Regions from separate parts of the Staphylococcus dromedarii genome, predicted to be linked through region 3. Evidence: riboswitches for the same ligand, from Rfam matches in the RefSeq annotation. Region 3 holds a riboswitch; each other region holds the start of a gene.
What was found. Region 3 has a riboswitch for S-adenosylmethionine ahead of metK (methionine adenosyltransferase). Riboswitches for the same ligand answer to the same signal wherever they lie in the genome.
Positions count from the first base shown of each region.

Region 1: another riboswitch for S-adenosylmethionine. It lies ahead of MUA88_RS10500 (O-acetylhomoserine aminocarboxypropyltransferase/cysteine synthase family protein); the one in region 3 lies ahead of metK (methionine adenosyltransferase).
Region 2: another riboswitch for S-adenosylmethionine. It lies ahead of metX (homoserine O-acetyltransferase MetX); the one in region 3 lies ahead of metK (methionine adenosyltransferase).

Region 1 covers NZ_CP094718.1:2,103,765-2,114,264, forward strand. The annotation lists gene MUA88_RS10475 (ketopantoate reductase family protein) at 1-195, shown strand, start outside; gene MUA88_RS10480 (IS110 family RNA-guided transposase) at 468-1,676, opposite strand; gene fabG (3-oxoacyl-ACP reductase FabG) at 1,966-2,721, opposite strand; gene MUA88_RS10490 (LTA synthase family protein) at 3,397-5,229, opposite strand; gene adcA (zinc ABC transporter substrate-binding lipoprotein AdcA) at 5,604-7,220, opposite strand; gene MUA88_RS10500 (O-acetylhomoserine aminocarboxypropyltransferase/cysteine synthase family protein) at 7,411-8,694, opposite strand; SAM riboswitch class I at 8,804-8,902, opposite strand; gene nrdG (anaerobic ribonucleoside-triphosphate reductase activating protein) at 9,018-9,557, opposite strand; gene nrdD (anaerobic ribonucleoside-triphosphate reductase) at 9,554-10,500, opposite strand, start outside.
Region 2 covers NZ_CP094718.1:13,002-23,501, reverse strand. The annotation lists gene MUA88_RS00095 (YitT family protein) at 1-490, shown strand, start outside; gene MUA88_RS00090 (adenylosuccinate synthase) at 653-1,939, opposite strand; gene dnaB (replicative DNA helicase) at 2,227-3,627, opposite strand; gene rplI (50S ribosomal protein L9) at 3,733-4,179, opposite strand; gene MUA88_RS00075 (DHH family phosphoesterase) at 4,176-6,143, opposite strand; gene MUA88_RS00070 (DUF2232 domain-containing protein) at 6,155-7,033, opposite strand; gene metX (homoserine O-acetyltransferase MetX) at 7,264-8,229, opposite strand; SAM riboswitch class I at 8,300-8,402, opposite strand; gene MUA88_RS00060 (AzlD domain-containing protein) at 8,458-8,790, opposite strand; gene MUA88_RS00055 (AzlC family ABC transporter permease) at 8,787-9,479, opposite strand; gene serS (serine--tRNA ligase) at 9,745-10,500, opposite strand, start outside.
Region 3 covers NZ_CP094718.1:1,432,103-1,442,602, reverse strand. The annotation lists gene menE (o-succinylbenzoate--CoA ligase) at 1-648, shown strand, start outside; gene menC (o-succinylbenzoate synthase) at 651-1,643, shown strand; gene yidD (membrane protein insertion efficiency factor YidD) at 1,634-1,870, opposite strand; gene ytkD (RNA deprotection pyrophosphohydrolase) at 1,932-2,402, shown strand; gene MUA88_RS07020 (alpha/beta hydrolase family protein) at 2,383-3,153, shown strand; gene pckA (phosphoenolpyruvate carboxykinase (ATP)) at 3,197-4,777, opposite strand; SAM riboswitch class I at 5,036-5,144, shown strand; gene metK (methionine adenosyltransferase) at 5,256-6,461, shown strand; gene MUA88_RS07005 (nuclease-related domain-containing protein) at 6,650-7,561, shown strand; gene MUA88_RS07000 (fluoride efflux transporter FluC) at 7,602-7,952, opposite strand; gene crcB (fluoride efflux transporter CrcB) at 7,949-8,314, opposite strand; gene MUA88_RS06990 (hypothetical protein) at 8,336-8,638, opposite strand; gene MUA88_RS06985 (transaldolase) at 8,805-9,515, shown strand; gene MUA88_RS06980 (hypothetical protein) at 9,622-10,071, shown strand; gene MUA88_RS06975 (hypothetical protein) at 10,068-10,217, opposite strand.

The sequences.
Region 1 (10,500 bases), 670 kb from region 3:
GCTGCCTACCCTAAAGAAACACAAGGCTTACACTATCCATCTATGCACCAAGATTTATACAATGGTCGCTACACAGAAGTAGACTATTTAAATGGACAAATCAGCAAATATGGTCGTGAAGCCAATATTCCAACACCGAATAACGATATGTTAACGCACTTAATTCACCAATTAGAAATGACATATGTAAAATAGCAAAAATGAGAGTGGGACGACGAAATATTTATAAATGTTTATGATTTTTGTAGTGCTCCCAAAGTTTTCAAAAACGCATTTTCACTTCAGACACTTACTGCCACTAAACTTATTTCTACATTCAAAAGGAAGGAGCTGAGCACTATGTCCCAGCTCCATTCCTACGATTAGTCAAGCACTTTATTTAAGTGAGTGCTAAAAAAGGCATCACTAAATAAACCTATGTTAGTAAAAAATTTTTGGAATGTGTTATTATGATGGTAGATAGGTTATCAGTGCGGTGACATTCGATAATCGTATTCTTTATTGTTAATAACTAAGTGATGAATAGTTTTTAACAGCTTGTTCACACAAGCAATAACTGCAGTCTTATGGCCTTTTCCATAAGGCTGTTCTTTTAATTTATAATAGTAATCAACAATGTGGTTGGCATATAGTCTTTGTACTTTCAACATGTTTTGTACAATGATGTAAAATAATGACCTTGCACGTTTATTTCCTCGCTTATTTATTTTGTCTTTGTAATGTGTTTTTCCTGATTGATATCTTTTTATATCAATACCAATATAAGCATTCAGCTGTTTATGAGAAGTGAAAGCACGTATATCACCTAGTTCTCCAATTACCATAGCTGCAGTTAACTCTCCAATACCTGGAATAGATGTTAATATTTTAAATTCATCAAGTGTTTGAGCTAAGTCAATAAGTTGAGTTTGAATGGCTAATTGTCTTTCCATTGAATTAAGTAAATCATCAATTGTGTAGATGAGTTTATCTACGAAGAATGAATCAGCGGGTACTGATGGATAACTTTCATTCGTATAAGAAACTAACTTCTCCACATATGAATTTACCTTTTTGTCTGACAATCGTTTATTAGTACTATTAGCGATTAGCTCTTTCAATTTTGATACATTATTAACATCTACATAATCTGGATGTGGAAATAGCTTCGCAACTCTCAACGCGATTTTAGAGTATCTGTCTTTAAATAAAATTTGTAGTTCTGGAAAGGTCATATCTAATAACTGAATCAATGTACTTTTTAAGTATGTCATTTGATTAGAAAGTTCTTCATAATATCTTGTCACTTCTCTTATTTTGATGTGAATATCTTTTATCATATTTTGAGATGGTTGCTTATTATAATGCTTCGCAAGATTTGCCAACTTATGAGCATCTGATTTATCTGTTTTCCATGTTCTAAGTGTATTTGTCATTAACTTAGACTCTAACGGATTCACTATACTGTAAGGGATGTAATTTTCATTACAGAATCTTTCTAGCGGTTTGGAATATATACCTGTTGATTCAAGAAGGATATAAATCCCTGCATATTGTTTTACATAATTCAATAGATTTTCAAAGCCGCTTTTATTATGAATTAATTCAAACTCGTCTATAAAAGTTTCGTTTGAATAATGTGCAATAAAGCTTTTCCCTTTCCCTACATCGATACCAAAATATTCGATATAAATCACTCCTATTCTTTTTATCTAAGAAGCTTTAACTTCACTGACCCTTATTTTTTTCACTTTCCCATACACGATCTCACTGGACCCAACATACTAAAATCGAATTAATAAGGAGAGTGAAGTTCTCCAGTTTTTTATACGGATTCGTTGACCCTCGGAGCTGTTCGGAGTACTTCTCTCTACTACTATTCCATAAACTCAAATAATGCGCTATTGGCAAATTTTAGTAAATAAAAAAGTAGTGAAGTTACCTACCGTCGTAGATTTCTTCACCACTAATCTTAGTATGTTTTTTTTAAATAATCGCATCTGGTTCTTCTGGTAAGATTTGTCCACCATCAATAACCAGACTTTGTCCTGTTATAAACTTCGCAAGTGGACTAGCGAAAAATGCTACGGCATATCCAATATCCACAGGCTCTCCTAGTTCATGTGTTGGAATAATTTTACGTGTACCTTCCAAATACGCTTCACCTTGCGCCTTCAATCCATCAGTTAACACATTGCCCGGCTGTACCGCATTAATTGTGACACCATACTTCGCATATTCCAAAGCAGCACTGCGCATAAAGCCTAGTTGCCCTGCTTTTGTTGCTCCATAATGCGCCCAACCTGGATAGCCTGTGATTGGACCTGTCACAGAAGACGTTAATACCACACGACCATAGCCTTGTTCTTTCATTATAGAAAGTACCGCTTGTGTCACAAGGAATGTCCCTTTTAAGTTCACATTTTGAATGTAGTCCCAATCATCCTCTGTCATCTTTTCAATCGCTATTTGTGGGTAGACACCTGTATTTGCAGCTAAGATATCAATACGTCCGTGCTTTTCAACAATTTCCTTTACAACTGTTTCTACACCAGACTTATCTGTCACATCTAACTGGTAAAACTCACCGTTCACGGTCTCAGCCGTCTGTTCGCCTGCCTCACTATCAATATCACCAATCACGACCTTGGCACCTGCTTGTGCGAGTGCTTCTACAATCCCTTTACCAATTCCATTTGCGCCACCTGTAACAAATGCTACTTGATCTGATAATTGAATCATAAAAATGTCCACCTTTCTAAATGTTCTTATTTATCTTATCCCCTAAAATTTAAAAGTTAGACAAGAAAATAACGACAATTCGATGACGAAACATTTAAAAAGTATCCTGTGACAAATTATCTTTAAAGAGGAACTACAATAAAATCATTGATTGTAAATGTTTATGATTTCTATAGTATTCTCAAAGTTTTTAAAAACATATTTTCACTTCAGACATCTACTGACGCTATACTTATTTCCACATCGAAAACAGGAGCTGAGCACCATGTCTCAACTCCTGTTTTTCTACATCATTCTCTCCATACTACTATCACGAAATAATTATTTTATCGCCAACATGTCAACTATTGTAATCTGACAGGATAGGAGATGTTTGACTACAATCGTAATATACGCTGCTCGCACCAATTATCGTTGGTATAGCTCTCGCGACTTACAAGTATTGATTAAGTAGTCGCAAGCGTTGATGACTATTAACTTGCCGCACTAGTAGATGGCATCACGTCTTTGATTGTAACTGTGATATATATCATATATTACACAATTACAGTATAACGGGAAAATAGATTTTAAGTCAATAACTATGTTGTAATAACGTTTTCTACCCTTCTTCATTCTGAACATTAACCAGTATTCACTACCTATTTTCTCGTTTTAAAACATGTATCAATTTGATTATTGTTCAACTTTTTGCTTGCCAGAACCACGTTCGTCAACAAACTGTTTCGTATAGTAGTTGCTGTTTACGCTGATTTCATGGTCAAATTTTTTGAGTCCATCTCGCTCTATCAGTGTCGGCGTATCTGAGAATAAATCTGTTCCTAATCCAAGACGATCTCCTTTAATCTCTACGCCCATACTCGATAGAATCGTTGGGAACATATCTAATGGTGCGAATTGGCGATTCTGCACTTTTTTAGGTTCATTTGCAGGGTTGATAATTAAATTGAAAATATCACGTTTGTAATCTGGATCAAAATGCTTAAAGAACTTCTTATCCATGCTCAGGTGATCCCCAGTAATCACAATTGTCGTATTTTCATAGTAAGGGTGTTGTTGCAACCAGCGTACAAACTCTACAGCTTCAGACGTCGAATACGCAATGACATTTGCATATTGATTGTCTCGTGGTGTTGGCGTATTTTTAGATACATAACCATCCGGGAAATGTGTGTCCGCTGTTTCCATTGTAAAGTTGAATGGCTTCCCTGTTTGTGACAACCGTGTAATTTCTTGTTTCGCAAAGTCATACAGCTTATCATCTTCAAAGCCCCACCAAACTTTGTAGTCTTTTGGAATATAGCCGTTCTCACGCGCGTATTTCCAATCCCAAATATTAAAATCTCCATGTGATTTGAAGTAAGTTGTCAGACCTCCGAAGTCAGCATTGGCACCAAACATAATCGTTTGTTCATATCCTTCCTCATGCAGAATATCGCCTATACCACGAGCACCTGGTAAGAAGTAACCCGACTTACCATAACTATTTCCATTCATTGGAATTTTGAGTGGGAGACCCATCCCCATATTTACCATTCCAGCTACAGACCAGCTTGAACCGTATTGATGTGGACCACCAAATGGATCGTTTGAATCAGAAAAATGAACACCTTCTTTTGACAATGACGTTAACTCAGGCATAAGGTTTTCATCCATATGGCCACCTAAGTCTTTTGATAAATAAGAGTTCTCAACAGATTCTAAATAGATATGCACTAAGTTTCGTTTCTTTTCAGGGAATTGATACTGTTCAGCTGTAGGTGCCACATAATTTTTCTTAATGTATTGTGAATCTTTCGCATATGCTTCATATACTTCGACTAAGCGTAGTTTTTGTGTACCATACGTCACACCTGATATTAAAACAACAACAGCAACGACTAATAATAGAGCTCTCATTGTCGTACGTTTCAGCAGAGTGCGTTGGTTCTGACTGATCATATCATAACGGTTATACACAACTAAAATGAATAACGGTATTACCAAACATAATGCTGTTAAGATTGGGGTACGAATGATTTCATCAACCATCCCGTCCGACGTCCCTTTGATTGGTGACTTGAGATTGAATAAGAACTGCTCAGGGGTAATATTACCAAAATATCCGATAAACCAATTTGCAAAAAAGACAGTTAGTAAGCCTATTAATGCAAGTAGCATCGTGAAGACTTTAAATACGACATCAAGCTTTTGACGTTTGACACCTGTTTCACGAAATTGAATCAACGTTTGGCGCTGTATAAAATATTTTATACACAACCATACAATCCCAACGAGTAATGCCACGCCGATATAATAGACAGCAAATATGGTTGTATACGTTGCACTTCCTACGCTATCGGGACGTCGTAGTAAAAATACGAATATGCCAAGTGATATGATATTAATTGTGATCACATAAAAAATAAGTTTAAAAAAGAGGTGTCGTAGTGATTGTTGCTGCTTTAAAAGCAATACATCCATAACCGTTACGAGTCCCCCTACTAAAAGATAAATAACCCACTGCATGTAATGTGAATACCTCCTGTTGTCTAAATAATCATTTTTATTTTACGTTGTCTTCTCCATCTTGTCACTTACTTTTATAACAAAATAATTAAGTAAAACATTCCGATATTTCTCAAAAAGAAAAACAGTCTATTCTGATCATTTTTGAAGGTTTGAGCTTCATTGACATTGCTCTCTCAAAAGCAATTAGCCTTTATTTTTAGTGGATTTTATATATCATAGTACATAGGCGCATCATGTCTCCTCTCGATTTTTTGTTTGGTCACTTAAAATGATAGAGGCATGAGCATTTTTTATATCCAAATAATTTACAGCGAGAACCCCATAAAAAACACCCCTAATAGTCGCCTATCAGGGGTGTTCTCATTTCAATATTAGTGTGCTAACATTTCATCTTTTACTTCTTCTTTAGAAAGGTCAGCAGGGTAGTATGTTGGCCAGTTGTCTAATTCTTTTAAGACTTTATCACGGTCGTTACCCATAAAGATATGGTAATGACCTGTTTTAACCGGTGCAATGTTGTGGTCACTGAATTGTACATATTTCGGTAAGTCTTTAGAAGCTTCACCGTCTAACTTGAATGTGTAACGAACACCACGGTTACCACCTTCATAGTCTAAGATATCTTTACCATCATATTTGTACGTACCTGTTACAGATTTACCATTTCTTGTGAATGTAATTGTGTCATCTGTAATTTTGATGTTTTCAATGTCTGTTTTGTAACCAACATCATAGTACTCTTTATATTCTTTTGCTGATTTGTCACCTTTTTCTTCAGCTTTATGTTCGAATACTTCATCTAATGTACCATCTTTTAATAATGGGTATACTGATTGCCATTCACCTGCGTAGTCTGATAACTCACGGTCTTTCACTTGGCTATCTTTGAAGTAACCGTCTTGAATTGCTTTTGAGTGTTTGTCAGCAGCTTTTTCATCTTCAACTTTGATCTTATCGTTTAATGCTTTTTCAATGTTTTTGATGTTTTCTTCCATTAATGTTTGGTAAGTTGCATCTTTCGCTTGATCTTTAGATACAGATTCCATGTTGTTGAATTTCAATGGTTTTGCATCTGTTTCTTTACGGATTGTGTCTGTTACTTTGTTCGCAACATTTTCTTCGTATAAGATGTATTTCGCACCAGTTTCATTGATTTCATCTACAATTTTAGTTAATTCTTTTTGTGATGGATCTTCAGCATTCAAGCTTTGAACACCTTTTTGAACGAAACCATAGCGATCTGCTAAGTAACCAAGAGATTCGTGTGATACGAATACTGCATGACCATCATGACCTTCTGTTGCTTTTTCCATTTTGTTATCAAGCTTGTCTAAATCTTTTAATAACTTGTCAGCATTTTCTTTGTATTCTTTTTTGTTTTCTGGGTCACGTTTACTTAAGTCATCACGGATTGCTTTTACAAATTCTTCATCCATATTTGGATCTAACCATACGTGTGGATCGTAACCACCATGGTGATGATGTGCATGACCGTGCTCATCTGACTCATGATCATGTCCTTCTGCTTCATGATCGTGATCTTCACCTTCATGGTCGTGATCATGCTCTTCGCCTTCATCTCCATGTTCATGTTGGTCTGTTAATAATTCTGACTTATCAAGTGACTCCTCAAGAGATAACTTGTGGTCATCTTTTTTAATTGCGCCAGCTACTTTTTTAGCGACTGGGTCTAAATTATCGCCTGTGTATACGAATACATCTGATTTACTTGCGTTAATAATATCTTTTTGTGATGGTTCGAAACTATGTAAGTCCGTACCTTTAGGGTAAATAGATTTTACATCAACGTGTTCCCCACCAATTTGTTCAACAAATGATTGAAGTGGATAAACTGTTGTTGTTACTTTCATTTTGTCGCCTGAGCCTGAAGCTGATTTATTATCTTTATTGTCATCAGACTGACCACATGCTACTAATAACGAGCTTGCAAGTGCTGCCGTCGCTACTACTTTTAAACTTTTCTTCATTTATTGGACGCCTTCCTTCAAATAGTAATCATTACGATTAAAATTATACATGAGACTAGACAAATGTGCAATGACGTTTTTATTAATTTGTCAACTTATTTTATAGCAATAAGATAAAAAAATAGAGTCACTTTAGAAATCCTGTATAGGAAATGACTCCAAAGTGACCCATATATATATATTATTGATATTATTTTTGAATGGCTTCAAAACCACGTTCTAAGTCAGCAATAATATCATTGATATGTTCTATTCCGATAGACAAGCGTATTGTTTCTGGCTCAATACCTGCTGCACGTTGTTCTTCTTCTGTTAATTGTTGATGTGTTGTAGATGCTGGATGAATCACTAGTGACTTCGCATCTCCTACATTTGCGAGTAATGAGAAGAGTTCTAAACCTTCGATGAACTGTTTACCCGCTTCATAACCACCTTTAACGCCAAATGTAAAGATAGACCCTGCCCCTTTTGGTAAATAACGTTGTTTATTTTCATAGTATTCATTTGATTCTAAGCCAGCGTATTTTACCCATGCAACTTGATCATGCGCCTCTAAGTAACGCGCTACTTTTTCAGCATTTTCAACATGGCGTTCAAGGCGAAGTGATAACGTCTCCAATCCTTGTGTTAATAAAAAGGCATTGAACGGTGACAAGGCTGCACCTGTATCACGTAAGAGTGTTGTACGGATTTTGAAAGCTAACGCCGCTTCACCAAAAGCATCTTTGAATACAAGACCGTGGTATGACGGATCTGGTTCTGTTAATCCTGGGAACTTGCCATTATCCCAGTCAAAGTTACCGGCATCTACAATAACACCACCCATAGACGTGCCATGTCCACCAATAAATTTTGTAGCGGAGTGGACAACAATATTCGCACCATGTTCAATTGGACGGAATAAATAAGGAGAGGCAAATGTATTATCCACGATTAACACAATACCATGTTGTTTTGTCACAGACGCTAGGGCATCAAAGTCATCAATGTTACCCTCTGGATTACCGATTGTTTCTACAAAAAGACCTTTTGTATTCGGACGAATCGCCGCTTCAATATTCTCCGTTTTTGTTGTATCAACTAATGTCACTTCGATACCAAACTTAGGAAGTGTATGACTGAATAACGTATGTGTTCCACCATATAACTTATCACTCGCAACGATATGATCTCCGTTTTGTGCAACAGCTTGAATTGCATATGTAATAGCGGCCATACCTGATGCCACAGCGACACCTGCCACACCACCTTCTAATTCAGCAACACGTGTTTCTAACACAGCAGTCGTTGGGTTCGTTAATCGTGTATAAATGTTCCCAACTTCTTCTAAACCAAAGAGGCGTCCCGCATGTCCTGTATCGTCAAATGTAAATGATGTCGTTTGATAAATGGGTAATGCACGTGAATGAGTCGTCGCATCCACCTCTTGTCCTGCATGTAATTGTAATGTTTCAAACTCAAATGATTCTGTCATTCTTATTCCCTCCTCAATAAAATAAAAAGCACACAGAGACATCTCAACGTGTATCAAGATATCCCTGTGTGCATCTATAGATATAATCTTTATTTGATCAAACCATAAAGCCTTATCTCTCAGGTTTATGTACCTGCAGGAATTAGCACCTAACTAAATAGGTTGCCTGGTTTCATAGGGCCTGTCCCTTCACCAATCTTGATAAGAAATATTCATTGTAATGTGTTGCTTTTAAGTGTAAAGCTATAATATATCAGAAAATTTCGAAAGTCAACCGGTGACACTTAATTTCTGATCAATCTCTTCCACTTTTAAACCGAAAATCATTCCACATATATCGCGTGACTCATAGATTGCGTTTCAGCATACGTCGGAATATGAATGACTCGTTGATTGAGTGATCCTCGATATGCAAGATTTGGACGATATAATTTCTGAACAAACATCCCATCTACAAGGACATCAACTTCTTGTAAAAGGGCTGTGCGTTCATCATTTTGATGCCATAAATATTCCAGTTGATAACCTGTCCATACCCAAATATCTTTCGTACGACCAAAACATTCACGGAACGCCCGAATCAGCGGTGCAATGACAGCTAAGTTACAAAATGGTTCACCGCCGAGTATACTCAATCCTGAGATATACGATGGGGTACATGCTTCCATTACTTCGGATATAATTTCATCCGTAAAAGGTTCACCATAGCGAAAATGTTGGGCTGCGACATTATAACAGCCTGGACAGTGAAAAGGGCAGCCCGATACATACAAGCTACAGCGAACCCCTTCTCCATCCACAAAACTATGCGTTTCTATTTTTGCGATATAACCAGACCCTTGAATGACTGATCCCAGCTTCATGACTTGGGCACCTTCATATGTTTGACACGTGCACAAATTTCTTTATGGCGTCCTTCAATCGTTGGGCGCTGTACCGGGTTTCCAAGGTAGCCACACGTTCTCTTCACAACATCCACTGTTTCGGGATTCTGATTGCCACAATTTGGGCAGCGATAACCCGTATCTGTCGTATCAAAGTCACCTTCAAAGCCACAGTCATAACAGTGATCAATTGGAATATTCGTTCCTAAATAGCTCACACGATCATATGAATAGTCCCATACCGCTTCCAACGCCTTTTTATTATGGTCCAACTTCGGATATTCACAATAATGGATATAACCGCCACTCGCATAATGCGGATAGTCTTGTTCAAAGTCCAATTTTTCAAAAGGCGTCACATCTTTACGCACATCATAATGGAAAGAATTTTGATAATAACCTTTTTCCGTTACATCTGGAATTGACCCAAATTTCTCGTGATCAATACGGCAAAAGCGATCGGTCAATGATTCACTCGGTGTACTGTAAATACTAAACCAAACGTCATGCTTTTCTGTCCAAACATGTTGATAGTCACGCATCGCCTTTAAAATATCAATTGTAAATGCTTTGGCCTCTGGATTCGTCTCCCAATCAGGTCCATAGAAAACAGTCGCCACTTCATAAAGTCCAATATACCCCATAGAAATCGTTGCACGTTGATGCTTAAAAAGCGTAAATACCTCATCCTGTTCTTCCAAACGATATTTAAATGCGCCATGCTTATATAATATTGGTGCATTATTCGGTTCTGCTTGTTTCACACGTTCAATACGAAATGCAAGCGCATCATGTAACACCGCCATGCGCTCATTAAAAATGGTCCAGAAACGGTCCTTGTCACCCTTCGATTCAAGCGCAATACGTGGTAAATTCAACGTGACAACCCCTAAGTTACAACGACCACTATTCTCATATTCTC
Region 2 (10,500 bases), 780 kb from region 3:
CGGAATCGTCCTAAGATATGGCGGATCATTAGACGGTACAGAAATACTATCCATTCTCGTACAAAACAAAGTCCCATTTTCAGTTGGAGAAATCGTGATGATTATTAACTTCTTCATCTTTGGTGCAGCTGGCTTTGTCTTCACATGGGAGAATGCACTTTTTAGTGTTGTCGCATACTTTATCGCATCAAAAATGATTGATACGGTATTACTTGGCTTTGACGAATCGAAATCTGTTTGGGTGATCAGTGATGCTTATAAAGACATTGGTGAAGCAATTAACTCTCGTCTCGGTCGTGGTGTCACTTATTTAAAAGGTGAAGGTGCTTATACTGGCGAAGATAAACGTGTTATCTTCTGTGTTATCACACGTTTAGAAGAAGCAAAGCTCAAAGATATTGTAATGGAAATTGATGAGCGTGCGTTTCTTTCTATTGGTAATGTATCCGAAGTACGTGGTGGTAATCACAAAAAACGTGATATTCACTAAATGTGCAATCTATTTACATATTTATCACTTAAGTCGCTTAAGTCCTAAATATGTAAATAGATTTTTTTAATATAAAAAGCCTAAGACAAGTGGTGTCTTAGGCTTTTTATGAAGAGTTAGTCTACCCGGAAGTGTTACCGGCAGTCTACCCTTTTTATTTAATTATACCCATAATTGTTCTACAACATTTGTTTGGTTACGGTCTGGACCTACTGAGAAGATAGAAATGTGTACGTTACATAATTCAGAAATACGTTCTAAGTAACGTCGTGCATTATCAGGTAATTCATCTAATGTACGTACATTTGTGATATCTTCTTTCCAACCTGGTAACTCTTCAAAGATTGGCTTACAACGTTTTAAATCATTTAAGTTTGCTGGGTACTCTGTGATCTCTTTGCCATCTAACTCGTATGCTGTACAGATTTTCACTGTATCTAAACCAGTTAAGACGTCGATTGAGTTGATTGATAAATCTGTAATACCACTCACACGACGAGAGTGACGTAATACAACTGAGTCGAACCAACCTACACGACGTGGACGTCCTGTTGTTGTACCGTATTCACGGCCAACTTCACGAATGTGGTGACCATCTTCATCAAATAATTCTGTTGGGAATGGACCATCACCTACACGAGATGTGTACGCTTTACATACACCCACAACTTTTGAAACATTTGTTGGACCCACACCAGCACCCACTGTTACGTTACCTGCGATAGGGTTACTTGATGTAACAAATGGATATGTTCCGTGGTCGATGTCTAACATGACACCTTGTGCGCCTTCAAATAGGACACGCTCATCCGCAACAAATGCATCATCCAATACTTTGGCTGTATCTGTTACGTATGGTGCAAGGCGTTGACCTGCTGCGTAGTATTCTTCAAAAATTTCTTCAAATGCAGGTGCTTCTGCATTGAACATACCTTTGAAATAATCGTTTTTATAAGCTAAGTTTTCTTTTAAACGTGCTTCAAATACTTCTTTGTCTAAAAGATCAGCCATACGGATACCAATACGTTGTGCTTTGTCTACGTATGCTGGGCCAATACCTTTTTTCGTTGTACCGATTTTGTTATCACCACGACGTGCTTCTTCAAGCTCATCTTGCATTAGGTGATATGGTAAAATCACATGCGCACGGTTTGAAATGCGCAAGTTATCTGTCGCGATACCACGTTCGTTCAAAGCGTCTAATTCTTTTAAAATTGCAACTGGATCTACTACCACACCGTTACCAATCACTGATAATTTATCTTTATAGAAAATACCAGATGGTACTAAGTGCAATTTGTATGTTTCACCGTCAAACTTGATTGTATGACCTGCGTTATTTCCACCTGAAAAACGTGTGATCACATCTGCTTGTTCCGCTAAAAAGTCTGTAATTTTACCTTTACCTTCGTCTCCCCATTGTGTCCCAACTACTACGATTGATGACATAAGAGCACCTCCAAGTTTTCTCAATTAACCAAATGTATTCTACCAATAACTTCACACGAATGCAAATGAAAAAACGAACATTCATTTTAGGTGATCATGCACTTTGATATCTGATGATATGACTCCTCTCAACACTATCAATCACGCATATTACAAGGGGTTTTTGCAATTTTTAGATCCATCCAAAATCCTAACTTAATTTAAAAATAGTGTGTAAATACAATACAAAAACCGTACTTAAAATTTTAAAAAGGTTTTAAAGTACGGTTTTAAGGACGTTAATTTTTTTATGCCATTTCTGCATGCGCATAATCAATATCTGTAAATTTATTGTATTGTTTCATAAAGTGTAGCTTCACAGTACCTGTTGGGCCGTTACGCTGCTTGGCGATAATAATTTCAATTTCACCATTTTCATCATTCGTTTGTGGTTCAAAACTCGTATCGTCATCATCATCTTCACCATCACCGCGATTATAATAATCATCACGATATAAGAAGGCTACGATATCCGCATCTTGCTCGATAGACCCTGATTCACGAATATCACTCATCATTGGTCGCTTATCTTGTCGTTGCTCTACGCCACGTGAGAGCTGACTAAGTGCAATGACAGGACATTCGAGTTCACGCGCGATGGCTTTTAACATACGTGAGATTTCAGAGACTTCTTGTTGACGGTTGTCTGAAGCTCTAGAACCGCTTCCTTGTATCAATTGTAAGTAGTCAATCACAATCATATCAAGTCCGTGCTCTTGCTTTAAGCGTCGACATTTTGAGCGAATATCTGTAATACGAATACCCGGCGTATCATCAATAAAGATTTTAGTACGAGAAAGCTTACCGACTGCTACGGTAAAACGATTCCAGTCTTCTTCCGTCATCGTCCCCGTTCTCAAGCGGTTAGAATCCACATTCCCTGAACTACAGATCATACGTGTGGCTAACTGATCAGCACCCATCTCGAGCGAGAAGATACCCACTGTATAATTGTCTTCATGTGTCGCAACTTTTTGTGCAATGTTAAGTGCGAAGGCAGTCTTACCGACTGATGGACGGGCTGCTAGAATAATTAAGTCGTTGCGGTTAAAACCTGCTGTCATCTGATCGAGATCACGATATCCAGTTGGAATACCTGGTGTTTGTCCGCTATTTTGATCGAGTTCTTCCGCATTCTCATACACTTGTCCTAAGACATCACGGATATCTTTAAAGCCATCACTTTCACGTACATTTGAAAGTTCTAAGATACGTCGTTCTGCATCGTTTAGGATCGTGTCCAAATCTAACTCATCATTGTACCCATCACTTGCGATACTATCTGCTGTATGGATTAATTTACGCTTCATTGCGTGTTTAAAAACGACATTTGTATAATATTCAATATTTCGCGTTGTCGGAACGCTAGATGTAATCTCAGCTAAATATTGTACACCTCCCGCTTCATTCACAACACCATCTTGGGTCAGGCGATCCAATACTGTCACGATATCGATATCATTGCCGTCTTCATTTAAGTGCATCATAGCACGGAAAATATGTTGATGCGGCGCACGATAAAAAGATTCAGGCACTAATATCTCTTGTGTCGTTGAGATCAGTTCAGGATCTAAAAATATCGCACCTAGTACAGATTGTTCCGCTTCATGACTATGTGGCATTTGATTATGGTCAAACATACCATCCATGCCATCCGCCTCCTTTAACTTTATTGGGCATACTTTTACTCATATTTTAAGGCTGGAACATGTCTCTGATGCCCCAGCCTTTAAACACGCTCCATCACGCTTTTTTTATTGTTCTACTGTATGAACACGAATTGTACCCTCTACATCTTTGTGTAACTTCACAGGTACGTTCGTATAACCTAACGCATGGATGCCGTTTGCTAAGTCCATTTTACGTTTATCAAGTTTAATACCGTGTTGTTTATTTAGGGATTCAGCAATTTGTTTTGTACTGATTGAACCGAACAACTTACCGCCCTCACCTGACTTCGCTTTTACTTCTACTTCAAGTGTTTCTAACTTTTCTTTTAACGCTTTAGCATCTTCAAATTCTTGTTGCTTTTCTTTTTCGATACGCTTATTTTTTTGTTCTAATTGTTTTAAGTTACCAGGTGTCGCTTCAACAGCATAACCATTTTTGATTAAGAAGTTATTCGCATAACCTACTGGTACATTTTTAATTTCGCCTTTTTTACCTTTACCTTTTACGTCTTGTGTAAAAATTACTTTCATGATTCGTCACTCCTATCTATTTGTTCCGCAATTGCAACTTTCAATTGTTCAATCGCTTCTTCTACTGTTACATCTTTAATCTGTGTCGCTGCATTTGTCAGATGACCACCACCACCAAGTGCTTCCATTGTTAATTGAACATTAAAGCCACCAAGTGATCGGGCAGACATACCTACAAGGTCATCTTCGCGTCTTGCAACAACATAAGAGGCATCTACACCATCTAAACTTAATAATTCATCAGCTGCTTGTGCCACTGTAACAGGGTGATATTTTTTGTCATCTGCGCCGTGGGCAATTGCAATACCGTTATCTTGTAAATCTACTGTACGAATTAATTCTGAACGATTGATGTAAGTTTCAATATCATCTTTTAAGAAATGCTGTGTAAGAATTGTATCTGCACCATGGGCACGCAAGTAGCTTGCCGCATCAAATGTACGAGAACCTGTACGCAATGTAAAGTTACGCGTATCCACAATAATACCTGCGTACATCACAGTTGATTCAAGTCGTGTAAGTCGCTGTTCTGTTGGTTGGTATTCAAGCAACTCTGTTACGAGCTCTGCAGTTGAGCTTGCATACGGCTCCATATACACGAGAAGTGGATTTGAAATAAAACTTTCTCCTCGACGATGGTGGTCGATCACTACTTTACGGTTTGCTTTATTTAAAATATTTTCATCAATCACCATTTCTGGTTTATGTGTATCGACAACGACTAATGTTGTTTTAGACGTCATCATATTCCATGCATCATCTGATGTGATGAAGCGTTCTTTCAGCTCTGGCTTTTCGTTGATTTCATCCATCACACGTTGTAACGTTGGATCAATATCTGACTCATTTAATACAACATACGCATCCAAGTTATTCATCATCGCAAAGCGTGTGACACCAATCGCTGCGCCAATCGCATCTAGGTCTGGTCGCTTATGCCCCATCACAATCACTTTATCGCCTTCAAGTAAGATATCCTTCAACGCATGTGAAATAACACGTGCACGTACACGGGTACGTTTTTCCATCGGGTCAGTCTTACCGCCATAGAAACGCACATTACCATTGATATTTTTAATCGCAACTTGGTCTCCACCACGTCCTAACGCTAAGTCTAAACCTGACTGTGATAGTTCACCAAGGTCAATTAAGTTTTCTGAGCCTTCCCCGACGCCAATACTGAACGTCAGCTGTGCACGATAACCACTACTCTTCTCACGCAATTCACTCAAAATATCAAATTTACTTTCTTCAATTTCACGTAAAATTCGTCTATTCAAATATGCGACAAATTGGTCTGAGCTATAACGCTTGAAGTAAACGTTATGTCTCTGAGCCCAACGACTAATCACACGCGTCACCATCGCATTGATTTCAGAACGTTGTGTGTCATTCATATTTTGTGTAATTTCATCATAGTTATCCAAGAATAATGTGGCAATAATCGGTTGTTGGTCTTCATATTCTTGTCGTATTTCCGTTTCTTCTGTCATATCTAGGAAATAAAGAATTTTTTCTTCTTCTGAATATTTCACACGATATGCATACGGACCGTCTTGATATTCAATTTCTTTTGCTTTTTCTAATTGCTTTAAAATATTTGGGTACACTTCATTGATCGGATCTGATATTACATTGCGCTCAATACGCTCAGTCATAAATGGATTGACCCATTCAATTTGCTCTGCTTCGTCTAATACGATCAGTCCCATCGGCATCGTCTTGACTGCTCTATCACTTCCAGCTGAAATCTTACCGCTCAGTTGGTCAATGTAACCATCAAAATGTTGATATACACGTCTCAGAAGTATGGCACAAATGATAAGTACAACGAATAACCCCAATCCTGCAATAAGTGCAAACATCTTGTTAAAGATTACTAAGACACCCACACTTATCAAGGCAGCAAGTGTCATCAATACAAATGGAATGATCAATGCTTTCTTTATAGCATGACGATTCATTTTGTCACCTCTTATCGTTTATTTATCATACCTTTTAAATTTAAACCTATATCTAGCAATCCAAGTATACGTGTTAAAGGATAAAACATTACACCTAACATGACAAATACAATCGTCAAACTAATATGTAGTCGGTTTACCACACATATATAATGGATAAAGCTCAAACCTTGAATTACAAGTAAAAATCCGAGGACAATTTGAAAGTTCACGCTGATACTGTTCATTGTTGTCGCAGGTTCTGTTGTCATACCTACTAACAATGCAATCGCATAAATAAAGAAGACTGAACGATTCATTTGCCATAGATACAGCGGTCTAAAAACCGGTGTCGCAATCTTAAACTTGCGTAAAATAGGACAAATAATCACTAACGTTAAAAACATGAACAATGCCAATGCGATGACAATAAGACCTGGCATCTGAATGGCAAGTTGTTGTACAGATGCGTTTAGCACCTCTTGTGATGCTTCATCTAAATCTTGTAGAGCAATGGCTTGATCAACCACTGCTTGATATGGTTCTAACAATTCATGTGCATAAGGTAATTGTTGAATACTTTGTAAAATCATCATTAAACCTAACGTCAATATGCTTGATACGATTGTTGTTAGGTATAGGATGCGCTCTTTTGAGGCACGTTCCTGTAACAGGCGACCAATCAATGCACTGATTACGAAAACAATCATCATAAAACTCATGATCATGACGCTGCCTGTTAATGTCGCAATAATAAATGTAATGAAGACACTGAATCCGAATGAATATAAGGAACGGTGCCATAATATAATCCCTGGGAGTGTTGCAAACAATGCGACAATCAATCCCAATGCGGGCATGAAGTATATCGCTAAGATGACCAATAGCCATGCAAGTGTACATAGCAACATTGGTTTAAACTGTATTTTTGAAAACAATAACGCCACTTCCAAACTAATTTATTTCTTTATCGATTATTTTACAAACTTTGCAGTACGAATACAATGACTTGAGATTGCACTGCTAAAGTTGTTGTGGAAAAGAGCGTCTTTGTCTTGTTAATTATATATATCCCCCAAAACCTTAACCCTTCTTTTCTCATTCCTTTGATTATAACAAAATGTGCGATATCCGTCTAAATTTAGCGACGAAAACGAGAGACTTTTAAGAAATGGTAGAGATAAGGTGCCCAATCATTAAAATTAAGAAGGAAGCCATCATGTCCGACATTATCAGGTACAAAGAAATGACGATGGTAACGGAAATGTTGGCCTACCGCTTCCACTTGATCATCTGGATATAAAAGGTCATCAACAAAACCAATCGTTAATACTTTCGTGTCTAGCATACGAAATACAGCACTCACATCATCTCGCCCACGATAAATATCATGACTATCTAAGACGTCCAGCAGTGTTAAATAGCTCTCTAAATGGAATGTTGACTTAAACTTATCCCCTTGATATTTCTGATATGAAACAACCTCATCAGGTGTAAATCTTGACTCATAACTTTTAGATGATCGGTACGTAAGGAAACCAAGTTGTCGCGCAATACTCAGACCCTCTGTTCCACCTAAATGAATCACCTGACGTGCAATTTCATTAAATGCACGGCTGTATGAAGACGTCTTAGCTGTTGCGGCTAAAATGACAGCTTTCTTCACATGAAATTGTCGATTGTACAGCAACTCCATGACTTGCATACCACCGAGTGACGCTCCGATTAGAATATCAATTTCTGAATAACCCAATGCTTTCACACCCAATTCAATAGCTCTCACAATATCACGCATTGTCAGATGTTCTGGAAAATGTGGGTCATTTGCACGTGAACTTGAACCAAACGGACTACCGATGACATTGAATGTTAAAAACTGATAATCATGAAATGGCATATAGCCACCATCAATAATTTCTCGCCACCACCCCGGTTGCTCATCTGTTCCATACGTTAAATGATTTCCAGTGAGTGCATGACAAACAAGCACAAGCGGCTGTCCTTTGTAGCCAACATATTCATATCGCAGCTGTAAATCTTGAATCGTTTCACCAGATTCTGTTGTAAATGCACCTAAATGCAACGTGTCTACTATATAGTTACTCATTGTTCGCCCTCCTATAAAATTAAAAACTGCATCATTGAGCCAACAACGATACAGTCTAGATTTATAGGATGACTTATCATTCGACTTCAATCGTTGGTTGTAGCACCGTTCTCATATATAAGTGGTTGCTGAAGCGTCAACGGGCCAAATCCCTCAGCTTCTCTCAATAAGTTTTTATATGTTTTAAATTAAGTGTTATGATACACCATTTTATCCAATCAGACAACATCAAGCCCCTATCATGACTCTTAATATTGCGACTGTTATCATCCCTATGATGACAGTCATTGTTAAACTACGTGTACGTAAGGCAACCAAGATAGTAGGTGCCAACGCAATGAGAAACGTCCAATTGATGGTATATCCAAACTGGCCATCTTGTTGCTGTATCAAACCGTCAACAACAAGTGCTGTAAATAATGTGATTGGGATGAAAGAAAGCCATTTAATAAACTTCTCTGATAGCTCGAGTCTCGAGATCATGATTAGCGGTAAGATGCGTACTAACAATGTCACAAGACCTGATAACACAACCGCGCTCAAAAAATAAAATGTTGTCATTGTTCAATCACCATCCCTAATGTTGCGGTTAATATCGATGCAATCATAATAGCAAGGTAAGAAGGCATAAATAGACTTAACACCAACATTAAGACAATCACAACCAAGATAAGTAATAAGTACAGACGTATCTTTGATTTATGTACGCCCTCTAATTGTGCAGCAGCTAAGAAAACAAACATTGCTATGATTGCGTAGTCTAAACCAAACATTTCTGGTTGACTGACAAAGTCACCTAATGCCGCACCAAGGATGGTCGTCAATATCCAAAAGAGATACGCTGTGATGTTTAAGCCATACATCCAGTTACGCCCAATTATCTCCCCTCTCGAGTAGGGGGTGATAGCCACACCAAATGTCTCATCTGTCAGCAATGTTCCAATACCAATACGATGGCCTAACGTTTCATGCTTGAAAGAGGGCGCTAATGTCATACTCAATAAGAACATTCGGCTATTCACAATTAGTGCCGTCAATACAATTACCCACACAGGTGTATGGACAACCATTAATGCAATGACGATAAATTGTGCAGCACCGGCATAGATTAAAATAGATAATAAGGCAATCTCAAATATATTAAATCCAGACGTAATACCTACCACACCGAATGAAAAACCAATTCCAGCATAGCCTAGCAAAGTAGGAATACAATCTTTTACACCTTGTTTAAATGTCTGATATGACATGCCGTTAACCCCCTTCATAAAAATTAAATTTATTGTATTACAAAATACGAATGAATTCTATAGAGTTAGACTTACGTCATAGTGACTTCACACACACCGAAGTCTATAAACGTTGTCATATCAACGTTAAATTATAACAAAATATTCTGATAACAAAACTATGAAAGACGTCTTAAAAGTAGTGTTTTGCTCTGTAAAATTCTAAAAAAGGTGCTATATCGTGAGAAAATATTCCCACTTTATAGCACCTTTATTTAATAATCTATTATTTTGGTTCGATAACTGTTTGTCCACCCATAAATGGTACAAGTGCTTCTGGAATTGTAATAGAACCATCTTCGTTTTGATAGTTTTCAACAATTGCAGCAAATGTACGTCCTACTGCTAAACCAGAACCATTTAATGTGTGTACATATTCTGGTTTTGAATCTTTGTCGCGTTTGAAGCGGATGTTCGCACGACGCGCTTGGAAGTCCATGCAGTTTGAGCAAGAGCTGATTTCTTTATAGTCATTATAGCTTGGTAACCATACTTCTAAGTCGTATGTTTTTGTTGAACCGAATCCGATATCACCTGTACATAAAATAACGCGACGATATGGTAAACCTAATTCTTCAAGAATTGCTTCTGCATTGCCAGTCATTTCTTCTAATGCATTCCAAGAGTCTTCTGGTTTTTCAATGCGAACCATTTCTACTTTATTGAATTGGTGAAGACGAATTAAGCCACGTGTGTCACGTCCAGCAGATCCCGCTTCACTTCTAAAGCATGCAGATTGGCCTGTGAATTTTTCCGGTAATACGCCTGGTTGAATGACTTCATCACGGTAATAGTTTGTTAATGGCACTTCTGCTGTTGGAATTGTGTAAAGACCTTCTTTTTCAACTTTGAATAAGTCTTCTTCAAACTTAGGAAGTTGTCCTGTCCCATACATTGTTTGACGGTTTACTAATTGTGGCACCATCATTTCTGTATAACCGTGTTGTGTCGTATGTTTCGTAATCATATAGTTCATTAATGC
Region 3 (10,500 bases):
GAAAAGATTTTGTTAGGCGGCGCGAAGTTAGAGCGTGATTTTGTCTCATTAGCTTTATCATATCAACTGCCAATATATAATTCGTTTGGCATGACAGAGACATGTTCACAATTTTTAACAGCAAGTCCAGATATGCTCGCAATAAATCCGGAGGCTGTCGGACGTTTTGATGGTGAACTTAAAATTGTACAGCCTAATTCAGAGGGCCATGGCGAACTATGTGTGCGTGCAGATAATGTAATGGATGGTTATCTTTATCCTGAAGGCTTGCAAAATACATTTGATGAGGAAGGCTATTTCAAAACGGGTGATATCGCTAGTGTGGATTCGAATGGATACGTTGTAATCCATGATAGACGAAAAGATTTAATCATTAGTGGTGGTGAAAATATCTATCCGAATGAAATAGAGCGTGTTGCTAAGATGCATGCTGAAGTATCAGATGCAATGTGCGTAGGTATTAGAGATGATTATTGGGGGCAACGCCCAATTCTATATTTGGTGGGAGATATACAAATTGAAAAGATGTATGCATTTTTATCACAACATCTTGCAAAGTATAAGTTGCCAAAAGAAATAAAATATGTTCAATCATTGCCTTATACAAGTACAGGCAAATTAAAAAGACAGTTATTGAATGGAGAATAACGATGAAATTATCGGAGTTACATTTTTATGATTATGCACCAGCTTTTAAACATAAAATTCAAACACCGAAAACAACAATGATTGTACGAAAGACGCTACTAATCGGTGTCGTAGATGAGACTGGGAAAGAATGGTATGGGGAATGCAATGCGTTTGATACTGATTGGTATCATTTTGAGACAATTGATTCAGTCAAAAAAAACCTAACAGATTGGTTTGAGAGAATAAAAGACCAGGAAATACGTGATTTTAATGAAGCACAGAAAATAGCAGACATGTTAAATGATACACCGGCTGCACGGGCAACTATCATGATGGTGTTATACCAAATGTTTCATGATTTGCCTTCATTTGATGTACCAATGACAGTAACGGTTAATGGGGATATGCAAAAGCGTCTCTTGCGTTTGGATCATGTGGCACGTATCAAAATTAAGTGGAATCGACATATCGTAGAACAGGTGAAAATGTTAACGGTCATGTATCCGGAGATTCCAATTAGCACGGATGCCAATCAAACATTATGTGAGGAAGATTTGCCATTATTAGAACAATTGTCATCATATCGTTTAGCATATATTGAAGAACCTTTTCCATATTTAATTGATGGACAAGGAATACAGAATATGCCAGCTATTGCGATCGATGAACATGCAACAGATGAAAATGAAATTTTAAATGCTGTTAATCAGTTTGATGTGCAGGTAGTCGTGATCAAACCATTTAGAGTAGGTGGTATTGATCGTGCTTTATCGTTAATTGAGATGCTACACAAACAAGGTGTAACAGTGGTTGTAGGTGGTATGTATGAATTGGGGCTTAGCCGTTACTTTACGGCTTTGGTAAGTCAATACGGTGACTATGCTGGAGATATATCGCCGACAGGTTATTATTTTGAAGAGGATATTGTTGAAAAGTCAGGAAGTTTAAACAACGGGCGATTGCATTTTGAACCACCTGTTGTTAAACAATCTATGTTAAAGCGTTATTTATGATCATGTTTGTCTTTCTTTAATGGTACGGGATCAAACCCACCTTTATGAAAAGGATGACATCGTAAAATACGATTGATGGCCAACCAACTTCCTTTAAGTGCACCGTGTACTTGAATGGCTTCTACAGCATAATTCGAACATGTTGGATAAAAGCGACATGACGGCGGTGTAAGAGGTGAAATAAATCGCTGATAGAAACGAATACATTTAATAAATAAAGTTTTCATGCAATGGCCTCCATATGAATGATTAGAGATATTGTAACATAGAATGAAGGGAGATTGGATTGTGGAGTTTATAGATGCGACAAATCAACGTGTGACATTAAAATTTTGTGCACAACATGACGTGGCTGATGGGGATCATGTACTAGCGTTACCGATTTATAATCGGCAATTGTTAATGACGGACCATCAAGTTCGAGGCATAGAGTTTCCGGGTGGTAAGTGTGAAGCAGGGGAAACGAGTGAAGATGCACTACAGCGAGAATTATATGAAGAAACAGGGGCAACCATTGAAACATTTTATTACATCGCACAATATACGGTTCATGCACAACCAACTTCATTCAAAAAAGATGTCTATGTAGTGATTGTGAAGGACATTGAGAAAAAATCAAATTACTTAGAGACGAATGGTCCAATCACTGTATCTCATATTGATGAAATTCCTGACAATAAAAAAAGTACTTTATTATCTGATGAGGCGATATTAGTTTGTGTAGAAAGGATGGTGTCACTTGGATTTTATCAGTTATAAACGTATGCCAGCAGATATTGGTTCTCATCGTGTTGAAGAGGTCCAATATGAAGCGGATGGTGTGCTTGTTCGTGGTTTGTTAGTCACACCAGTGGAACCAATAAACCGTATCGTTGTATACCTTCGTGGTGGAAAGGGACAAGTAGGTCGTGTCCGATTGGGTAGAATGTTACAGTTTACCAATGAGTCTACACTTGTATTTGCGCCTTATTATCGTGGGAATAACGGCAGTCATGGACGTGATGCGTTTGCAGGTGATGATCTACAAGATGTGATTGCTGGTGTGGCTATTCTTAAAGAAATGTATCCAGATACCCCAGTTCATCTAATTGGTTTCTCACGTGGGGGTATTCAAGGCTTGTTAACGTTTCAAGCTGTCAATGCGACGAGTTACATTATTTGGGGTGGTGTTTCTGATATACGTCTTATGTATGAAGAACGTGTTGATTTGAGAGGCATGTTACGTCGGATGGTAGGTCATCCTAAAAAGCATCCAGAAGCCTATCAACAACGCGATGCACTGAGTATCATTGACCACACTGCGCCACCGATTCTCATTGTACATGGGGGTTTGGATGAACAAGTAGGGATTCACCAAGCTTATCACTTAGCTAATCATTTAGAAGAAAAAAGGGCACGCTATGAGACATATTATCAAATGTTGGAAGGGCATGTACCAAGACCGGATGCATTAGCTGAGGTTTTAGAACACATTCAAAATTGGATGAATAAAGTTGAAGGAAAAGATTAAAAAAAAGAGAGACAATCGCATTGTCTCTCTTTTTTGGATGTTATTAGCCTTTGAAACCACCAGTTTGTTGTAATTGTTGTGTTTCTTCGCCAAATTTTTTGAAGTTTTCACGGAAACGTTCAATTAAGTCAGTTGCTTGTTTGTCATAGGCATCTTTATCATGCCACGCATTTTTAGGTTGTAAGATTGTTGTTGGTACGCCTTCGATTTCAGTTGGAATGCTCAAACCAAAAATCTCATCTTCTTCAAATGTACTATTTTTCAGTGAACCATTGATGGCACTGTTAACCATTTTACGTGTATATTTCAATTCGATACGGTTACCTTTACCATATACGCCACCAGTCCAACCAGTGTTCACTAAGTATACGTCTACTTCATGTTTATCGATTAAGTCACCAAGTAAGTCTGCATAAACTTTCGCATTTAATGGAAGGAAAGGTGCGCCGAAACATGTAGAGAATGATGGTTGTGGCTCAGTAATGCCACGTTCAGTTCCTGCAAGTTTAGATGTGAAACCACTTAAGAAGTGATACATCGCTTGATCTTTGCTTAACTTAGAAATCGGTGGTAATACACCGAAAGCATCGGCAGTTAAGAAAATAATTGTGTTTGGATGTGATGCTTTTGATGGTACAACAATATTATCAATATGTTCGATAGGATATGCTGCACGTGTATTTTCTGTATATTTATTATCATCAAAGTCAATGTAACCATGTTCATCAACAACCAAGTTTTCTAGTACTGTACCATAACGGATGGCATCAAAAATTTGTGGTTCTTTTTCAGCTGATAAGTTGATTGCTTTCGCATAGCAACCACCTTCAATATTAAATACACCATTTTCGTTCCAACCGTGTTCGTCATCACCGATTAACTTACGATCAGGGTCAGCTGATAATGTTGTTTTACCAGTACCAGATAAACCGAAGAATAAAGCAACATCGCCTTTGCGGCCTACGTTTGCAGAACAGTGCATACTCATGATGTCACGTTTTGGTAATAGGTAGTTCATGACAGAGAAGATAGATTTTTTCATTTCTCCAGCGTATTCAGTACCACCAATTAAGACTGTTTTATGTTTGAATGATACGATAACGAATGTTTCTGAACGTGTGCCATCTTTTTCAGGATCAGCTTTAAATGTTGGTGCAGAGATAATAGTGAAGTCTGCTTTTATTTTTTCTGCTTCGCTTTTTGAGTTCGGACGAATAAACATGTTTTGTGCGAACAGGTTGTGCCATGCAAATTCGTTCACGACAGTTAACTTAAGTTGGGAATCTTTATCGCTACCAGCATAGCCATTAAATACGAATACTTCATCTTTTGCATCTAAGTATTCTAAAACTTGATGGTAAAGATTTAAAAATTTATCTTCTGAAATGGCTTGGTTTACAGTACCCCAGTCGATGTCATCGATGACTTGTGGATTATTGACGATGTACTTGTCTTTTGGAGAACGCCCCGTATATTCTCCAGTTTTTGCGTTAATCGCCCCAAGTTCTGTCAATTCTGCCTCATTGCGACTTAAAATCTTATTATAAAGTTCAGTTTTTGTAAGTTGCAGATGAGAAGTAGGTTTGTCAATTAATGCATTCAATGCACTTGTATCAAATGACATGATGAATCCCTCCAATAGTTTGTTCTTTAATGTAAGCCTTTACAATTAAAAAGTATAACATATTTAGCACATAATCCCCACAAAAAATCCAAAAAAATGTCATATGTTTTTGAGTAATTTTATAGTGGATTTTTATTTGTATTTAGCGAGAATTATCGCTTTTTGACGGCGCTTTCATTATAATTGTAATTCTATATTCAAATAGATTTATGAAATTGACATGCGCACAAAACTTATGTAATATAAAAGCAACGGATTCTCTTATCCTGAGTGGTGGAGGGACATGGACCCAATGAAACCCAGCAACCTCTTTTTAACGAAGAAAGGTGCCAAACCGTTTGCAGGTGATGAACCTGAACGATAAGAGCGAATGGACGTTGAGCCTTCACTCTATGTATGTGCTGTAGTGGTGAAAGGCTCTTTTTATTTGAGCTCAGATAAAGAGAGTGTTCGTAATCTATTTTTAAAGGAGCATATTATGACAAATAATAAACGATTATTTACTTCAGAATCAGTAACTGAAGGTCATCCGGATAAGATTGCTGACCAAATTTCAGATGCAATACTTGATGAGATTTTAAAAGGAGATTCCCACGCACGTGTTGCTTGTGAAACAACAGTAACAACTGGGATGGCACTGATTGCAGGTGAGATATCTACGTCGACATATGTTGATATCCCTAAAGTAGTACGAGAAACAGTTAAGGAGATTGGATATACACGTGCCAAGTATGGTTATGATTATAAAACAATGTCCGTTTTAACTGCGATAGACGAACAGTCTCCAGATATTGCACAAGGTGTAGATCGTGCATTGGAATATCGAAATGCTTCTAATGATGAAGTGTTAAATATTGGTGCAGGTGACCAAGGACTAATGTTTGGTTACGCGACAAATGAAACAGATTCATTTATGCCACTACCAATTGACTTATCACATAAATTAGCAAAACGTCTCACTGATGTTAGAAAAGATGGAACATTGGATTACTTACGTCCAGACGGTAAAGTTCAAGTGACGGTTGAATACGATGAAAATGATCAACCCAAACGTATTGATACGATTGTTATTTCTTCACAACACCATGAAGAAGTTGAACTTGAACAAATTCAACGTGACATTAAGGAACATGTAATTTATCCAATCGTACCTGAAGCATTATTAGATGATAAAACAAAATTCTTCATTAATCCTACTGGCCGATTTGTGATTGGTGGACCACAAGGTGATGCAGGATTAACTGGAAGAAAAATAATTGTTGATACGTACGGTGGTTATGCACGTCACGGTGGAGGTGCATTCTCTGGTAAGGATCCTACAAAAGTAGACCGTTCTGCAGCGTATGCTGCACGTTATGTTGCCAAAAATATTGTTGCAGCAGGATTTGCTGAAAAATGCGAGGTACAGTTAGCGTATGCAATTGGTGTCGCACAACCAGTTTCTATCGCCATTGACACATTTGGAACAGGAACAGTCCCAGAAGAAGCGTTAATTCAAGCAGTAAGTGAACACTTTGATTTGAGACCAGCGGGTATTATTCAAATGCTAGACTTACAACGTCCTATCTATAAACAGACTGCTGCATATGGACATTTTGGTCGTACAGATGTTGAGTTACCATGGGAGAACACGGATAAAGTGGGTGTATTAAAAGAAGCTGTTCATGCACAAACAGCTAAATAAATCACTTATGATTGATGTATATTTAAAGATACAGATTAATGGTGTTCAAAGGTAAGGGTTTCGGTAGAACTGAAACGATCTCTATGAAAATAATATAGTAATTTTGCGAGCAGTTTGGTTCTGCTAAAATCTTTAGTGTTTTTACCGCAATCAACGTATAAATGTAAATAAAAGAAAGGATTTTAAATATGACACAGTTTGGCCCGATGGAAATAGGCTTATTTGTTGCTGTAGGTATTGCAATCATATGTTTTATTTTATTCTTGATTGCGCTTAATCGAAAAAAGAAAGCACAGGAAAGATATGAAACACAATACAAAGAAAAAGAAGAACAGTTAACAAAGTCACATGAAGAAGAGTTAGAAAAAATTCGTATTGAAAAGAAAAAAGCAGAAACGCAACATAAAGAAGATTACCAAACAATGGTTTCTTCTAAAAACAGAGAAATCGATGCGTTGAAGTTATTTTCAAACAATAGTAGTGAATATGTTACAGATATGCGTTTATTAGGTATTCGTGAACGTTTAGTCAAAGAGAAACGTATTCGACCAGAAGATATGCACATCATGGCCAACATTTTTATGCCAACTGATGATTTGAATGATATTACACGTATTAGTCATTTAGTCCTTACACGTACGGGATTGTATATCATCGATTCTCAATTGTTAAAAGGGCATGTCTATCAAGGTGTGACGCGCAATCAGTTTGAAGAAAACCCAATGATGGCACAAGTTTTCAAAACACTGCAATTAGACGAAACGACATCTCAAACGATTGTATTGGATGAAAGTGATGATCAAGCACATCAACTTTCTATCGTTGATTATTCTAAGCATATTGAACGCCTTGAAGCGGTGGCGGCTAAGTTACAACATCAACTTAATGATAAATATACACCAACACCGATTTTATACTTCAACCCAAAACATGATGGTGATGTGACATTATCAAGTTATGCACCACAAAGTAAAACAAAGGTACTTGTTGGACCTGAACAACTGAATGAATTCTTTAACAAATATGTATTCCATGGTCGTATTCAATATGATGTGAATGATTTGCAAGCAATTATGGATGAAATTGAATCTTATAATTAATCAAAAAACCTGTATGCCAATTTTAAGGCATGCAGGTTTTTTATAATATTTGTGTTCCAATATAGCAGCTAATAAAACAACCGAAAAATTGTAAGAGGCTATAACAGCCAAATTGTATCCATTGACGCTTTTTGAGTTGCTGAACAAGATCAAGTTGGAAAGTAGAAAATGTTGTGAATCCTCCTAAAATACCAGTAATAAATAAACTGTATAACGGCATTGTGGTGATGAACACACCACCTAGAAATCCAATAAGACAACTTCCTAACAAATTAATTAAACTTGTTGCGACAGGGAATGGTGTTTTCACATAATGGTTAATTATATCAGTTAGCATGGCACGCAAGGTAGCACCCATACCACCACCTAGCAGTATTAGAAGTATTGTCATGATGCTGCCACTCCTAAACGATATCCCCAAAAGCAACTTATCAGGCCACCGATATAACTCAACAATCCATAGAAAATGAGTATTACCCATGATTGTGTATCAAATAGTTGTATCAATTCATATTGGAAAGTTGAAAATGTTGTCAGCGCCCCGATGAAACCAGTTGTTAGTCCTTTTTTTATGTGCGGATGCGTTGTGAGAAGTCGCAATGTTGTTGCAGTGAAAAAGCCCATTAAAAAGGCGCCTAATAAATTAGCTACAAATGTACCGATTGGAAGTGAGTACATTTGTGGCAAAAAAGATAAAGTATATCTCAACAAGGCCCCAAAACTACCACCGATAAATATCATAAAATATTTCAAGAATCTCTGCCTCATTCCTTATTAAATAATGCCAAATGTATGGATTGCAGCAATTAAATGAATCAATAGTACAATAAGAAGCAGCCATGGAAGAAATTTTGCTGCACGATGAATCCAACTTCTCTTTTCAGGTAAATGTTTAATGGATTTATCAGCAAAGCGAATGGCGAAGATAAGAATCAGTGCATTAATGACACTGCTCACAATAATAATTTTAATAATTGAGTCAAAATGATGATTTAAAATAGGATTCTGAGCATTAAAATAAAAGCTTGCTAATATTAATAATATGGTTAAGTAGAAATATTTTTTCGATTTAGACATGTGACTGCCTCCTTTATGATCGCTTGTAATAATAGCATATTTATGAACTAAGAATAAAGGTTTAGCGTATTTTTATTATTTAATTAAAGCTTAAAAATAGCTTTTAATGAGGTAAAATGTTATAACTAAAATAAATAAAATGTATCAATCATTAGGAGGCAAATTTATGACTGAATTAAAAGTACAAGTATTTGCTGATGGTGCAGACATCGAACAGATGAAACAAGCATATCAGAATAAAGAAGTAGACGGATTCACAACGAACCCGAGTTTAATGGCTAAAGCAGGGGTTAAAGATTATACTGCCTTCGCACAAGATGTTGTCAAAGCAATTCCAGATGCTTCAATTTCATTCGAAGTTTTCGGTGACGATATGGAAACAATGGAAAAAGAAGCTAAAGTGATTCAGCAATTTGGTGAAAATATTTTTGTTAAAATTCCAATTGTTAACACAAAAGGTGAATCGATGTTACCATTGATTGAAAAGTTATCAGCACAAGGTGTTAAATTAAATGTCACTGCAGTTTATACAATCGAACAAGTACAAGCGATTACAGATGCAGTTACAGAGGGTGTTGAAACATATGTCTCTGTATTCGCAGGACGTATTGCAGATACAGGTGTTGATCCTCTACCACTTATGAAAGAGTCAGTTCGCATCACGCACAGCAAAAAAGGCGTGCAATTATTATGGGCAAGCTGCCGTGAGTTATTTAATGTCATTCAAGCAGACGAAATCGGTGCAGACATTATTACTTGTCCAGCTGATGTCGTGAAAAAAGTTTCGAATATCGGTCGTGATATTGAATCATTATCTGTTGATACGGTTAAAGGATTTGCGAAAGATATTCAAGCGTCTGGTTTAAGTATTTTATAAATTGAAATGGGAACGACGTGTACCTATGAAATATCAAATTGGTACTTGTCGCTCCCGTTTTTTTATGTGATGATTGACTTTAAAGAATAGAGACAAGGAGTAAGAAATGGAACATAAGATATATAAATATAAAGTGGAAAAGCAATTATGGTACTTGAATCGCAAAGAGAAATCAAAACTTGCTGAATTACTGAGTGAAGAACATATTGCTGATATTCAAAACAAATTTAAAACACCTGGGAGATTTGCGAGTTTTTATTTAAAAGAACATGTCTTTAAGGATAAAGTTGTCGATTCTAGTCATTTATTCATGACCTTATTAGGACTGTTTATTACAAACATCCTTTTACTAGGTGTTTTAATTACAGGTATGTTGCTAAGTTTAAATGCGGCAAATTACTTTATTAATCCACAAGTATCACTTTCAACATTGACAGTTATTGCTGCATTATTAGGTGGTGTATTATTAATGGTAGGTGCCATAGTCATGATGAAGGTAGCAAATGCATTCTTTACGAAGCGTTTAGTTGAATATAAATATAATAAGGTAAACTAAATATCTGATAGTTGTGAGAGGATTTGAGCAGCTTTCCATTGTTTTAAACATACAGCTATTGGATAAGGAACGGTAATGCGATGGTTGTGTTTAAATACAATGATTGTTTCAGATTGTTGTGAAGTCATGCCTACTACACGGGGCATATTGATGATATATTGGATGGGCGCACGATGTGATTGTAAAGGACATAAAATAAGGCGTGGGGAAATGTATATTGGCGTGAGATGATGTGTCCCTAGATGTTGATGTATGAGTTCTTTTTGAGTGTAACCGTGCTTATTGTGAGATTTTAAAATGTGTTTTATTAGTTTAGAAAGTGTTATAGACGTATGTGTTTGATGCGTTAAAAAATATAAATCTAGATTTTGATTTGAATGTTGTGATGTTTTAATATAAAGCAATGATTCAAAAGCCATATTTGAATAT